3 regions of the Mesorhizobium sp. M0292 genome follow, and region 1 is predicted to be linked to each of the others. Evidence: predicted binding sites of a transcription regulator. Region 1 holds the regulator's gene; each other region holds the start of a gene.
The links. The regulator LexA, encoded in region 1, represses DNA repair genes until DNA is damaged. The targets are predictions, from matches to a motif close to TGTTCNNNNTGTGTTCNG.
Positions count from the first base shown of each region.

Region 1 (5,131 bases):
TGTAGCATAGGGGGTCTGGGGCGCAAGGGGCAGACCCGATGGCTGGACGTGGCCGGGGCACGTCGGCAATTATCGGTTGCGTCAACTGGCGCTGGAGCCTTGTAGCACAAAATCTGTTCGCACCCTCCGCGCAACCTCGTTTGGCAGCAGCGTCAATGTCTGGGTTTCATTCGGCTGCAGCGTCCGTCACAGTGCCTGGAACATCGCTGCGACGGTGGTAGCCCCCTCTGACGAGCGGACATTTCTTCACGGATGCGGCACTGCCCGACTACAACGCCGCCGTGACAGCGTTGGCTTGGTCACGCATATTGACCTTTCTGCAATCATTATCGTGAACACCGCAACTGTGTGCAGGCCGGTCTCGCCACGAAGGAGGCATGATTGAAAGAAGGACTACCGATGACCGAAAACGCCGACCATACGGAGGGTGATCCGTTCTACCATGGTACCCGGGCGGATTTGAAACCCGGGGATCTGCTGAGCGTCGGCCACCCTTCCAATTTCAGAGGTAAACCACTGTCATGGATCTATTTCACCCAGACACTGGAAGCCGCCATCTGGGGAGCAGAGCTTGCAACGGGTGACGGTCGTCAAAGGATTTACATCGTAAAGCCGACGGGGTTTTTTATGGATGACCCTAACCTGACCGACAAAAAATTTCCCGGTAATCCGACGAAATCCTACCGCTCCCGTGATCCGTTGCTCATCCTGGGTGAACTCGGTGAATGGCAGGGTCATACACCGGAACAATTGAAGGCAATGCACGATGGGCTTGCTCGCCTGAGGGCGGAGGGCCGGGATATGATTGAGGATTGAGCGTCCTTGGCGGGTCAATTCCGGCGCGGTGGACGCGACCGCACGGACTTTCGCGCTTTACGCGTTCATGTAGCATAGGAGGTCTGGGGCGCAAGGGGCAGACCTGATGGCTGGACGTGGCCGGGGCACGAAGGAAGGCGAAGGCGCCGAGGCAGGCGTCAGCGAACGCTCGCTGTTTGCCGATAGTCCCTATGCCGAGCCGCTGCCCCTCGCGCTGCCTGAGCCGCATCCCGGCATAGCGCCCGCGCTGCCCGGTGACGCGTTGCCGGCGCAAGTCACAGCGCCCGGATCTATCGCCCGACTGCGCAGACGGCTTCGCCGCCCGTCATGGCCCGCGCTCCGCCGCAGCCTTGCCGTGGCCGCCAACACGGAGCTCGACCGGGGCGTCGCCTTCCTGCTGGTCCCGGTTTTCCTGGCAGCCGGCGTCATCGTCTACTTCTCGCTGGCCGGCGAGCCGGGCTTTGCGCAGCCAATCGCCATTGTGGTGCTGGCGACATGTTGCGCTGTCGCCACGCGATCGCGGCCGAGGACGCATCTGTTCTGCATGGCCGCGATGCTGTGCGCGCTCGGCGTCGTCGCCGCCAAGGTCGAGACCTGGCGCGCCGGAACGCAGATGCTCGGCTCCGAGATTCAGACACGGCTGACCGGCCGCGTCGTCAGTCTCGAACAGATGGAAAGCGGCCGCATCAGGCTGACGCTCGACGTGGTTTCGACCGCTTACCCCGAGCTGCGCTACGCCCCGGAGCGGGTCAGGCTCTCGGCGCGGACCGTTCCCGCCGATATGACCGCCGGCTCCCTGATCACCGGCTATGCCAGGCTGTTGCCGCCGACCGGTCCGGTGCGGCCGGAGAGCTACGATTTCTCCTTCGACAGCTATTTCACCGGTATCGGCGGCAGCGGCTTCTTTCTCGGCAATCCGAAAACCATTGCTACGCAGGGACCGCCGCCGCTGACCGCACGGCTCTCCTCGGCAATCGAGAACGCGCGCGAAAACATTGCCGACCATATCAGGGGCAAGATCGGTGGCGCCGAAGGCGAGATTGCCGCGGCGTTGATTGTCGGGGTGCGCGCCGGCATCCCGGACGAGGTCAACGAAGCGATGCGGCGCACCGGCATCTACCACATCATCTCCATCTCCGGCCTGCACATGGCGCTGGTTGCCGGCACCATCATGGCGTTGCTGCGTGGCGCCTTTGCGCTGTTTCCCGATTTCTCTTCGCGCCGGCCGGTGAAGAAATATGCGGCCGCGGCAGCGCTTGTCTCGATCGCCGCCTATCTCGTTATTTCAGGCGTCGTGGTTGCCGCCGAGCGCAGCTTCATCATGCTGGCGGTCATGCTTGTCGCCGTGCTGTTTGATCGCGCCGCACTCACCATGCGCAATCTGGCGATCTCCGCCATTGCCGTCATCCTGGTGTCGCCGCACGAGGTGGTCGGTCCCAGCTTCCAGATGTCGTTTGCCGCCACTGCCGCCCTTGTCGGCGCCTATGCCGGCTGGGCCGATTACCGCGCCGACAAGGTGAGAACGCCGCCGGCAAAGCGCTCCTTCGTCGGCTTCCTGTCGCGAAAATTCGCGCTGGCCATGGGCGGCCTCGCAATGACCTCGATCATCGCCGGCAGTGCAACCTTGCTGTTCGCCATCTGGCATTTTCAGCGTGTGTCGCCGCTCAGCCTGATCGCCAATCTGGCCGTGATGCCGATTGTTTCGTTGATCGTCATGCCCTTTGCCGTGCTCAGCGCACTGGCGATGCCGTTCGGCGCCGACGGGCCGTTCCTCTATGTGATGGGCAAAGGTCTGATGGCGATGATCGCTATATCGGCCTGGATTTCCGAGCGCTCGCCGGTCGACGCCGTCGGGCTGATCTCCATCCGCTCGGTGCTGTTAGTGGCGGTCGCCCTCGTCATCGCCACCATGGCCACCACCTGGCTCAGGTTGGCGGCCGTGCCTTTCGCGCTGGCCGGCCTGTTGACGGTGCCGCAGGTGCTTACGCCAGACGTGCTCATATCCGAGGATGCGCATCTGGTGGCCATGCCGATCGGTGGCGGCGAACTCGCCCTCAACCGCGAACGCTCCAACGAATTCACCACGGACAATTGGAAACGGGCGCTGCGGGCCGAAACCATTATCCCACCTGAGATTTTCGAGGCAACAGATACGCGGTTCGATCTCGATCCGCTCGATCTGCCGCCCGGCTCGCCCTTCTATTGCACCGGCGATCTCTGTATCGCCCGGCACCCTTCCGGAGCCATTGTAGCGCTTGCGAAAGACCGCAAGACGGCGCGGCCGGCCTGTGCCTTCGCGAGCCTGATCGTCATCGATGACGCCACCGCTTACAATCCGTGCCGCGACCCGCTGGTGCTGGTCGTGACGAAGAAACAGCTGGCCCGCGACGGCAGCGCCGCCGTCTTCTTCGATCCGCAATCGGCAGCTGCAGCGCCAACCATCCGCTTCGCCGTCGACAAGCCGTATCGCCCCTGGCACGAGCAACGCCGCTTCTCCCGCGAAGCGCGCGGCCTGCCGCCTTACAACCAGCGTGAAAAGTACAAACCCAAGCCGGCTCAGTAGCGCCGGATCAATCCGACAAGCTTGCCCTGCACCTTCACCCTGTCCGGTCCAAAAATGCGGGTCTCGTAGGCCGGGTTGGCGGCTTCCAGGGCGATCGAGGCGCCCTTGCGGCGGAAGCGTTTCAGGGTCGCTTCCTCATCGTCGACCAACGCCACCACGATCTCGCCGGGGCTGGCTGTGTCGGCATTGCGGATGATGACCGTGTCGCCATCGAAAATGCCGGCCTCGATCATCGAATCGCCCTTGACCTCGAGCGCGTAGTGTTCGCCGCCCATGATCATATCGGGCGGCACCGAGATCGAATGGGTCTGATGCTGGATGGCGTCGATCGGCACGCCGGCGGCGATGCGTCCCATAACCGGGATTGAAATCGCGGAAACGGCATCGTCATTGCCGGCCGACATCGAACGCGACGGCGAGCCCGGCTTGATCTGGCGGCCGAGACCGCCTTGGCCCAACGCGCCTTGTCCTTGGCCGCCTTGCCCTTGGCCGGTTTGACCAAGACTGCCCTGAATGATGCTCGGCGAAAACTTCCTCGCCGCATTGAGGCCTGGTGCGATCGAGTCGGGCAGCCGCAGCACTTCCAGCGCGCGCGCCCGGTTCGGCAGCCGGCGAATGAAACCGCGCTCCTCAAGCGCCGTGATCAGGCGGTGGATGCCGGACTTGGAGGCGAGGTCGAGCGCTTCCTTCATCTCGTCGAAGGACGGCGGGATTCCGCTCTCCTTCAGGCGTTCATGGATGAACATCAGAAGCTCATGTTGTTTGCGCGTCAGCATCGCGGCCCCCAAGGGTTCTGAAACCAGAATCAGAAAAAACAAACCCAGAACAAACACTATCTGTTCCAGTTGTGTTCCGCAACCTTTTAAAGTTTAATGAATGTGTTGACGTTTTGTTCAGCGTAACGTTCGGCGCTGCGAGCGCCGCCTGCGCCCAGTTGCCAGCAACGGGGTGAAACGAAGACAAAGTGCCCTGCGTCGTCGGCTACGATCGCCGCTTCCTTTTCGGACGGGGCTGCGCAGCATCCGCGCGGGGTTCTCTCTGGGCATAGACCCGCAGCGTGTAGCCGATGTGAGCGGTCATCAGAGTTTTCGCACGTTCGACGTCGCGATCGAGGGCCGCTTCCATCAGGGCGGTATGGTGTTCGATCGCCACGGCGTCGCGCAGGGCCGCCACGGCCTTCCGGTGTCCGTCCGTGCGGCCGGCGGCGGCGCGCAGCGTCGGGGCCAGACCCAGAAAGCGGTGATGGCGATGCAATTGGTCGGAAATCGTTGCATTGAAGCGCAGCAGCCAGCTGGATGTCGCGGCACTGAGCAGCGCCGCATGGAAGGCATCGTGTTTTTCGTACCACGCGTCGACCGCATCATCCGATGGATCGTCGAGAACAGACCCGCACCGTGAGAGACGATAGTGGGCGGCAACGACCGCGTCTTCCCACTCACGGTCGCCCTTCTCGATCGATTCCACCAGCAGGGGCAGTTCGACCACCAGCCGCGCACGCGCCAAATCCTCGAGCTCCGCCCGAGAGACGGGAGCGACCGCAAACCCGCGGTTGCTGATGGCGGTCACAAGCCGTTCCGCCTCCAGCCGCGACAGCGCCTCGCGCAACGGCGTCCAGCCGATGCCGTAGGTGTTGCGCAGCGTGCTCAGCTTCAACGGCGCGGCAGGCGCCAGCCGGGTCGCAAGAATATCGCGCCTGAGCAGGCGATAGGCCACTTCCGTCTTCGAGGTCTGCTCGTCATCCAGCATCGTGAT
Region 1 covers NZ_JAMYSB010000001.1:532,440-537,570, forward strand. The annotation lists gene arr (NAD(+)--rifampin ADP-ribosyltransferase) at 400-816, shown strand; gene NKI96_RS02700 (ComEC/Rec2 family competence protein) at 923-3,379, shown strand; gene lexA (transcriptional repressor LexA) at 3,373-4,155, opposite strand; gene NKI96_RS02710 (GntR family transcriptional regulator) at 4,361-5,125, opposite strand.

Region 2 (5,131 bases), on a different contig from region 1:
TTAATCCGGCAGCAGCATCTCCTCTTCATCGGCCGCGGCTTCGAACAGCAGCCGGAAGTCATTACCCGGCATTTTGCCATCCATCGCAGATAGGCAAGCCTCGGCCGCCAGCCGCCACTTGGGGCCACGATTGGACCACTTTAGGAGCTCCCCGGCGGCGGCATCAACCCGGTTGACACCAAGGCGAAGCCCCGGGCGCTCAGTCTTCACATAAACCGGAGGGTTGAACCAACGGTGGGGCATCACGCCTCTCGAACGTCAAAGGCGATGAACAGTCCCCAAACGGAGGCTGATTTGACGATCATTTCGACTAACTGGCAGTCAGTTTCGAGAAGATCGCCGCCGCGCTCACGGACCGCTACAATGGTCGCTTTGACGGAAATAATGTCGCCGGGTTGAGAGCCCAACAGGACCTCGCGGACCAGCTCCTTGGCCGTTTGCTGCGTAGGCCGAACAGGTGCTTGAATGTCCATCCCATCCTCCCAGAGAGATAGAACCTCAATCAGCTATTCTGTGGGTCACTTTCCGAAAAAGGCAAGAGTCGGAAACGTACAAAGTAGGTTCCCGCAAACACCGCCCTACGATGGCTAAATCCCGCGACAGGCGCTGATTTGCACCTCACCGTGTCAGCTGCCGACGCGACCATAAGGAGCGAGGGCCCGCCTCTCTCCCAAGTTCTCACGGACGAACGCGAACAACGGTCTTGCCCGCGCGTCGGTCCGTTGAGTTGAAGGTGCCGATGGCATCATGCAAGCTCGAAACCTTGCCGATGTTCGTCCGCAGTCGTCCATCGCGGATCCGCTGCACTATCTCAGAAAGCTGGGCTCGATCAGCCTCGACGACGAAGTCAACCGCCAGGCCGTCTGCAGGTCGAATATCCGTTGGTCCGACGACTGTGACAAGGATACCTCCGGCCCGGACGAGCGTTGCGGATCGCTTCTGGACATCGCCGCCGATGACATCGAACACCAGATCGACGCCGCCGACATCTTCAAGGGTGTCTTTTGCGAGGTCGAGGAATTCATTTGCACCGAAGTCGAGCGCTTTCTGGCGGTCGGCGGCCCGCCCGGTGCCGATCACATAGGCTCCGGCCTCCCTGGCAAGCTGCGCCACCATCGAACCGACGGCACCGGCAGCGCCATGCGCGAGAACGCTCTGCCCGGCCTTGATGCGGCCATGCTGGAACAGCCCCTGCCATGCGGTCAGGCCGGAGATCGGCAGGCTAGCGCCCACCGTAAAGTCGACATCGCCGGGCAGCGGCGCGAGGTTACGGGCCTCCATGGCAACATACTCGGCGAGGGTGCCGTCGCGATGCCAGTCCGCGAGGCCGAACACCCGCTGACCTATAGAAAGCCCCGTAGTGCCGTAGCCGAGCGCAGTGACCACACCAGCCAGTTCGTGGCCGAGGATCGAAGAGGTCCGGTCACGGAAGGCTCGGTCGGCCCACGTCGAGGGCCACTCCAGTTCGGTGTTGACGAATCCTGCCGCATGAACCTGTACGACCACGTCGTTAATTGCCGCCCGAGGCTCGGGCAACTCCACCAACTTCATCCCGGCCGTTCCTGCAGTCTGGTCCGTCGCTACGATTGCTTTCATGGGGCGTCTCCTCACCGTTGGGGTAAATTGCGGGCGCGGAGGATCTTTCGATGTCTCGCGCAGAGTTGGCGTTGAGTTCATCGTTGGCGACCGCGAGCGGAAGCTAAGCAATCTCGTCGGATTCTTCCAGCACGGGTAAACTTGCGTTCGTGAACACCCCTGCCATCGCAATCTCAGACACTTCAAGCATGTGGAACAAAAGCAGATCAAATACGTTGTGCCGTTCCCAACATGGAGAGCGTCATGCAAACTACACCCCGAGCCAAAGGCGAAGCTATCAGCAAGGATCCTGACGAATGGACGACGGGAGACGAGCCAATGACTCCGTCGCAAGCTTCCTACTTGAAAACATTATGTGAGCAGGCGGGCGACGACAGAAGCTACGCCGAAGATCTAAGCAAAGCCGAGGCCTCGAAGCGAATCGACGCGCTAAGGACTGAGCTCAAGCTCTAAAGGCGCTGGGAGACCTACGACAGGTTGGTCAGTTTTGCGGTATTTGGCCTCTGATCTGGACGGTCGTATTAGTGAAGGTGGTAGAGTTTGCTAAGGATCTTCAATTCTCCTGCGATCTTGAGCAGAGAAAGATAGTCGGTGAACCTTGTGGTTCCAAATTCGTCCTCGACCTTCGCAGTGGCTGCATCGCCCGTAATGTCGAGCGATGCGACTGCCCAGTTGGGGCTGGTGTTCGGCGGCAAGGCCGCACTCATCACCTCGCCGACATAGGCATCGACACTCAGCCATGGAGCTCGAAGAGATCGCGGCTATCTACCCGCTCTATCAGCAAAACGGGTATGGGCGGAAAGTGGGCGTAGGCCAACCATGTGGTTGTCGACGCCGAGATGCGCAGTGCTGGTATCGGCGCCAAACTGATGGGGCGGATCGAGAAGGAAGCAGCGCGTTTCGGCTGCGACATCACCCGCATCTCGATACGAGCGCACACACAAATTCTACAGCCTAAACGGTTAGGCCGATGATGCGCTCGTTCTGGTCAGCCACTGAGTGCGTGGGCCGAGGCAGAGTTCCCACAATATCTGCGCACAAAGTAGCGACAGAGCGGGCCTAGAAGCGACATAGCGCCGGGTGTGAACGCGAACGCAGCCGGCGCCCGAATGCGTTCAGCGAGCGCCGTCGCGTCCACCTTGCCTTTCTTTGACGGCCCTGTGTTCAGCTTCCCACGGCAACGCGTGGAAGTCGGGCTGGTGCCCCGCTTCACGGTAGCCAGCCTGAGTGAGTAACTTGCTTTGTCCCGCTCCACAACGCAAACAAACGGCGGATTCCCCAAGCACCTATAAACGCCTACAGCTTTTTCCATGCGACAGGTGTGCTGCGGGTGCTCGAAGATGTCGTCCTTCATTGCGATGACAGAACAGGGAGCGAGGACAACTCTTTTTTGATTGCAGAGAGAGTCTGAGCGGGCTTACTAGTGAGGGGTTTGCCATCGCTTTGAGGGAGGCTGCGATGGTTGCAACGCCCATAGATATCGCTCAAGCGGCCACTACGGCCACCTTGCTGATGCGCCTTCGTCAACGTCATCGCGATGACGTGGCGCGAGGGCTGGGAAGATGCCGACCCTTCTACTGTTGCCGTCTCCCGTACGCCTGAGTGTCAATGGCGCGATTTAGCCAAGGCCCTGGTGCACGATTGGTTCGAGCTGATCGAAACTGGCTTGGTGGATTGGATCGTCAGCAAGTAGCCGCTGCCCGCCAGCGGCCCAGCAGCCGTCTGCGGGACTTTGCAGCGGGCGCGCTGGGCCTGACCGGTGGGGCGGTGTGGTATCCGCCGGCTGGCGAACATATACGCCTCCTCCCAACGCCAGCGAAACATCCAAACGAACGAGGCGATCTAACCGCGATCTCGCCATCCAAGGCCAACACATAGGCCGATAGCAAAGGCCTATAATCGCTGAGAGAACGAAAATGGCCGACGCCATGGTTGGGAAACCCGGGTGGGTAGGCGCCGGCCACAGGCGGAACAAGCCCGCCGCGCCACACACATGGCTGATTTGTCATCACGTGGTTATGGTGTGATCGCGCAGGGCTGCACCAGCGGAACCTAGTAAACGCCGCTTAGTAAGCGATCCTCGACGCGATCGTTCATCGCCACGACGACTTGGGAAAGTTGACGGTTGCAGCCCTCTGCCATGTCGAGCTCAAGTCATGAACATCGGCCCTCCGATCATGAGCAGGCATGCGCCCATCCTACCATATCGCGCTCCCGGTTTCGCAAGGCGCAGCAGCAAGGGGGAGGCGACCAGAGCCGATGTGAAGGGGACTAGCCAAGCTAATATTCGCTTGCGCTAATTTAAATGTGCCGTAACGTCATGCTCAGCCTTTTTGGGGAGGAGCAACGGTGGGGAGTATGATGAGAGCAGCTGTGTTTTGCGCGGCGATCGTGATCGCTGTGACTGGTGTCGCTGTTGCCAAGGAGAAGAAGGTGGTGGTGAGTGACGCCACGGACCTTTGCTCTACGAAGCACTCGGCCAAGAAGCAGGTGCTCGAGCTGGACTGCAGGCCGACCGGAACCGCCAAATTGCCGGCCGGTGGAACGCCGGAAAAGCCGCGCCTCGGATACGACACCGATCCGTGGCTGGTTAAAGGCCTTTAGACACTAGGCGACGGCAACACAGCTCGGCTAAGGGGATTGTGCGCTGGCGGTGAAGCCTTCTTTGTTCTCTCATCGGTGGAACATTGTCGCCTGGAAACGCTTCGGACGGTGCACTGCCCCATCAGTGCAACGTTCCCTTCCTTGTTTGCACTGGCCGGCTGCCGAAAGGTGGCCGGCTTTTTTGTATATAACCGCGACCTGATGTTTGGGATTGTTGATGGACAGCCGCGAGTGGCCGCTGCTGGCCTAGCGTCTAGGATTGGAATACGTAGAGGCGAGATCACCAAGGCAGGAATGGCCAGACTAAACAGCGGTTTCGTCTGTTAGCCGCGACGCCGGCGATAATTGAATTCAGAAGGGCGTCGGCCCGGCTGCACAGCCGGGCCAAGGCTGGAAGAGTTCCGCTCCCGCCCAGCACGATACGCATCGCACCTGGCCGCAAGCGGTACCAATGGCTCGCCTATTCCGCCGCGTCTTTTCGGCAGGAAACCCTCGGCCTCATCACAATGGAGGGCGACATTCGCAGCGCCCTATGGAACCATCCAGAGTGACATAGGCTGTTTCATGGAACTTCCTGATGACATCAGGAGGCCTGTTAAGCATGCCAGTTGTTCGCGCTCGTAGCTCAGATGCAGGTTGGAGCTCTGCCTAGTGCACCAGTATCGGAAGCGAGAACTAGGAACCGGGAGTGCTGCGGATAGATTGCCGCAGTGGAGCTTTTATCAGCGCATGGCAAGGGCTGCCTTTCTCTCCACGTTGGCGGTCGTCCTGTTGCTCGCGCTATTGCCAGACCACTTGCTGCACGCCCTCGGATTGGCCCTTACGTCTCATCACGACAAGCTCAACCACGCCGCCGCGTTCGCCACCTTGTCGGCTTTGGGTAGCCTCGGCTGGCCCCAACAGGTGGTCCGGCTGGCGGTTCTACTTGCTT
Region 2 covers NZ_JAMYSB010000009.1:8,898-14,028, reverse strand. The annotation lists gene NKI96_RS15825 (DUF982 domain-containing protein) at 1-243, opposite strand; gene NKI96_RS15820 (hypothetical protein) at 243-473, opposite strand; gene NKI96_RS15815 (NADP-dependent oxidoreductase) at 679-1,596, opposite strand; gene NKI96_RS15810 (DUF3072 domain-containing protein) at 1,840-2,049, shown strand; gene NKI96_RS15805 (nuclear transport factor 2 family protein) at 2,118-2,333, opposite strand; gene NKI96_RS15800 (GNAT family N-acetyltransferase) at 2,418-2,570, shown strand; gene NKI96_RS15795 (hypothetical protein) at 3,955-4,200, shown strand; gene NKI96_RS15790 (VanZ family protein) at 4,930-5,131, shown strand, end outside.
Region 2: NKI96_RS15810 (DUF3072 domain-containing protein) is a predicted target of LexA. The motif match lies at 1,788-1,805, and genes of this name have one in related genera.

Region 3 (5,131 bases), 220 kb from region 1:
GGGGAGGTGAGGAATGGTCCGCGCAGCGGGCGAAAAGCCAATTGCTTGGCTTTTCGAATGACGAACGGCCCGAAGGGCCGGATGAGGGGCAGCGCTGACCATCGGAAGTCGCGCTCCGCGCCTCCCTGCTTACTTCACCCACATCTTCGTCCGCTTGTGCCAGTCGGCGATCGATTCCTCGGGATAGACGTCGAAGACCTTGTCCTTTTTGCCGATCACCGGCTCGACCCAACTCGCCTTGTATTTCAACATCAGATGCACCTTCTCCGGCGGTTTCGGCAACTCGCTGTCGATTGCCGAGGCGAAGGGGTGGACCAGGTCCGGCCATGTCGGATCGTAGAGCCAGAGCGCCGAACCGCACTTCTTGCAGAAATTGCGCTCGCCCGTCGAAATCTCGCACTTTGGATGCTCGTCGTCCGCGATCTCGGCCTGGTAGACGCCGAGATTGCGCTTGCCCTTGATTTTCAGCGTCTTGTAATCGGCGCCGAGATTGATGGCGAAGCCGCCGCCGCCCTGCTGCTTGCGGCAGATCGAGCAGTAGCACAGCATGAACGGCACCGGCGTGTTGCTCTCCACCTCGAAATGGACGGCATCGCAGCGGCAGGATCCCTTGAGCAGCAGCGGCATGACAGAACTCCGACGGATGGCTCTCAACTTGCCAGCATGGTTTTTGGTTGCAGCCATGGCAAGCCCGGTGACATGATTGCGGCATGGACAATGAACGCATCGAAGAACTGTTCGAAGGCCTCGGCCCGGTCAGTATCCGAAAACTGTTCGGCGGCAAGGGTATCTATTTCGACGGCGTCATCGTCGCCATCGTGCTGCGCGGCGAATTGCTGCTCAAGGCTGACGAGCAAAGCGCGCCCGACTTCGAAGCCGCCGGCTGCAAGCAATGGACCTATACCGGCACCCGCCACGGCAAGCTGGTCGCGATGCCGTACTGGAGCATTCCCGACGACGCGTTTGATGATCCTGACGAGATGAGGGTGTGGGCGCGCCGGGCGTATGAGGCGGGACGAAGGGCGGGGAAGTGAACCGGGACCGCCGCGTTTCTTCCCACCCCCCTCTGTCCTGCCGGACATCTCCCCCGCAAGGGGGGAGATCAGTTGTCACATTGGCCTTCGCTAATCACCAACGTTGAAAATGGGAGCCTGCGGCTAAGCTGTTAATCTCCCTCCTTGCGGGGGAGATGGCCGGCAGGCCAGAGGGGGGTGCTGTCCCGCCGACGTAGGCGATCCTACAGCGCCGTCGCAATCCTCGCCGCCAGCCGCGCATTGTTCTCGACCAGCGCGATGTTGGTCTTCAAGCTCCGGCCGCCGGTCAGTTCGAGGATTTTGCCCAGCAGGAACGGCGTCACCGCCTTACCGGTCACATTCTGCACTTCCGCCGCCTTCTGCGCGGCCTCGATATAGCCGGCCATCTCGTCGGCCGGGATTTCATCGTCCTGCGGCACCGGGTTGGCGATCAGCATGCCGCCGACCAGGCCAAGTGCCGCCCTGGTCTTGTAGAAATGCGCGATCTCTTCCGGTCTGTGCAGGGTCAGCGGCGCGCGGAACGGCGAATGCCGCGACCAGAAGGCCGGCATCGTCTCGCAGCCATGGCCAATCACCGGCACGCCGCGCGTCTCCAGCACTTCCAGCGTCTTTTCGATGTCGAGAATCGCCTTGGCGCCGGCCGAGACGACGATGACCGGCGTGCGCGCCAACTCGTCGAGATCGGCCGAGATGTCGAAGCTCTTTTCCGCGCCCTTGTGGACGCCGCCAATGCCGCCGGTGGCGAACACCTTTATCCCGACCATGTCAGCGGCGATCATGGTGGCGGCGACCGTGGTGCCGCCGGTGCGGCCTTGCGCCACCGCAAAGCCGAGATCGGCGCGCGACAGCTTCATGGCGTCGCCGGTCATCGCCAGCGACTCGCGCTCGCCGTCGGAAAGCCCGATCTTGATGCGGCCGGCGACCACGGCGATCGTCGCTGGCACCGCGCCATTGTCCAGGATTATCTTTTCGACATTGGCGGCCATGGCGCCATTGTCGGGGTAAGGCATGCCATGGGTGATGATGGTGCTTTCCAGCGCCACGACGGGGCGGCCAGCGGCGAGCGCCTCGGCCACGGGCGCGTGGAGGTCGATGAAGGGGCGGGCGCTTTGCGGTGTCATGATGGTCTCCGATCCGGAGATCCGCGCGTCCGCTTGGACGTCGCGCTCCGGCAATGGCAATTGGCCGCCCTCATGCCATTTCCTGCGCGTCGGGCACAAGAGCCAGTGCCTCGGTGAAGGTCGCAATCGTGAAGGCCGGAACCGCGTCGGCGCTTTCAATGGCCAGCGTGGCGGCGGCAACGCCCTCGCGCAATGCCTGGCGCAGGGGCAGGCCGCGCAGCAGGGCAGCGATGGTGGCGCCGGCCAGCGCGTCGCCGGCGCCGGTGACGTCGGCGACTTTTCTCGGCGCCGGCGGCAGGATAGAGAAGGCGCCGGCTTCGTCGAATCCCAGCACCGGGCCGTCGCCCGCCGTCACCACGCCACTGGTGAGGCCGCTGCAGCGCAGTCCGTCGACGATCTCGCGCTCGGTGGCATTGGCATCGACGCCGGCCAGCACCATGGCCTCGCGCCGGTTCATGAAGACCTGCGCGAGTTCCTTCAGCACTGGTATCATCCGCACCACCTTGGCCGGCGAAATGGCGATGGCGAACACCGGCTTGCCGGCGGCGAGCCCCACCAGCCGCTCCAGCGCCGTTGATGGCAGATTGGCGTCGCAGAGCACCGCATCGGCCTCGGCGACCACCTCGCGCACCTTGGAGCGGCGGATCTGCTTGGGGAACGCCAAATCGTAGAGCGCCATATCGGCAAAGCCGGTGATCAGCTCGCCGTCGCGATCGATCAGCGCCGTGTAGCTCGGCGTCGTGCGGTCGAGGAAAACCGCCGACAGGTCGGCAATGCCGGAGTCGGCGATGGCGCGCGCAACCGTCTCGGCCGAGGCATCGCCGCCGCGCACCGACAAAAGCGAGGCCGAGACGCCGCGCCGCACCAGGCTGCGCAGCGCGTTGAAGACGCCGCCGCCGACATCCTCGCGCATCGTGCCGGGGTTGGACGCCGCGGGCACGTACGTGCCCGACACCTGGCCGCGGCGATCGATATGGGCGCCGCCCACCGCCAGTATCTTTGCTGATTTCACCATGCCGGCGATATGACCTTTGTTATTCGAACCAGACAAGCGCTAGGCTGTGCGACCGAGCTTCGCAGGCGAGCCGGCGATTCGGCCCATCGAAACAGCCGGAGCATCTGGCCCAATGCGGAACGCGTCCGAAAACCAAACCACGAGACAAAAAAAGAACAAATCCGGATAATGATTGTTTTTCAGTTATTTGATCCCTCTTGCCAAACGAGAACAAAAGTAGTACAAAATGGGCAGGGATTACGGATTGTCCGGCCTTCATTGACGACCAAGGGGTGATGTATCATGGCTCAGAATTCTTTGCGGCTTGTAGAGGACAAAGCGGTGGACAAATCAAAGGCTCTGGACGCGGCGCTGTCGCAAATCGAGCGCGCCTTCGGCAAGGGCTCGATCATGCGGCTTGGCGCCAATGAGCAGGTCGTCGAGATCGAAACCGTGCCGACCGGATCGCTGGGCCTCGACATCGCGCTTGGCGTCGGCGGCCTGCCGCGCGGCCGCATCGTCGAGATCTACGGGCCGGAAAGCTCGGGCAAGACGACACTGGCGCTGCACACAGTTGCCGAAGCCCAGAAGAAAGGCGGTATCTGCGCCTTCGTCGATGCCGAGCACGCACTCGATCCGGTCTATGCCCGCAAGCTCGGCGTCGATCTGGAAAACCTCTTGATCTCGCAGCCGGACACCGGCGAGCAGGCACTGGAAATCTGCGACACGCTGGTGCGTTCCGGCGCCATCGACGTTCTGGTGGTCGATTCGGTGGCCGCCCTGACGCCGCGCGCTGAAATCGAGGGCGAGATGGGCGATTCGCTGCCCGGTCTCCAGGCTCGTCTGATGAGCCAGGCGCTGCGCAAGCTGACCGCCTCGATCTCGCGCTCCAACACCATGGTCATCTTCATCAACCAGATCCGCATGAAGATCGGCGTCATGTTCGGTTCGCCGGAAACCACGACCGGCGGCAACGCGCTGAAATTCTACGCTTCGGTGCGCCTCGACATCCGCCGCATCGGCTCGGTCAAGGACCGCGACGAGGTCGTCGGCAACCAGACCCGGGTCAAGGTGGTCAAGAACAAGCTGGCGCCGCCCTTCAAGGTGGTCGAGTTCGACATCATGTATGGCGAGGGCGTCTCCAAGACCGGCGAACTGGTCGATCTCGGCGTCAAGGCCGGCGTGGTCGAGAAGTCCGGCGCCTGGTTCTCCTACAATTCGCAGCGTCTCGGCCAAGGTCGCGAAAACGCCAAACTGTTCCTGCGCGACAATCCCGACACGGCGCGCGAGATCGAACTTGCGCTGCGGCAGAATGCCGGGCTGATCGCCGAGAAATTTCTTGAAAATGGCGGCCCCGAGCGCGGCGAAAGCGACGACGGCTTCGAGGAAGAATCCGGCGCCATGTAGGGCACGGCCATAAATCCGGTCTATTACCCGATGCTTAAGTAACCGAGTTCTTTAGTATTGCGTTTCAAACCGCCGGCCTTCGCGCCGGCGGTTTTCGTTTTTGGGCAGCGTGAAGCCGGCTTGGCAGTTGCCGGGATGGCCCAATTCCGTGTTTCTGGACAGGGTGGGGCGTGCCCGCTAAAAGGCCAAGTTCAATCTTCTAAAAAGCAGAGACCAGTGTCCGCCGGCCGTGCCGGCGGTTTTCGCGAAAAGGCAGCAGTCATGAGTGGCGTGAACGAGATCCGGTCGACATTCCTCGACTATTTCCGCAGGGAGGGCCACGAGGTCGTGGCCTCGAGCCCGCTGGTGCCGCGCAACGACCCGACGCTGATGTTCACCAATGCCGGCATGGTGCAGTTCAAGAACGTCTTCACCGGCCTGGAGAAGCGGTCCTATTCGCGCGCCACCACTGCGCAGAAAAGCGTGCGCGCCGGCGGCAAGCACAACGACCTCGACAATGTCGGCTACACCGCGCGCCACCTGACTTTTTTCGAAATGCTCGGCAATTTCTCCTTCGGCGACTATTTCAAGGAGCG
Region 3 covers NZ_JAMYSB010000001.1:311,492-316,622, forward strand. The annotation lists gene NKI96_RS01555 (GFA family protein) at 130-627, opposite strand; gene NKI96_RS01560 (TfoX/Sxy family protein) at 711-1,034, shown strand; gene NKI96_RS01565 (pseudouridine-5'-phosphate glycosidase) at 1,238-2,155, opposite strand; gene NKI96_RS01570 (carbohydrate kinase family protein) at 2,226-3,170, opposite strand; gene recA (recombinase RecA) at 3,453-4,556, shown strand; gene alaS (alanine--tRNA ligase) at 4,818-5,131, shown strand, end outside.
Region 3: recA (recombinase RecA) is a predicted target of LexA. The motif match lies at 3,377-3,394, and genes of this name have one in related genera.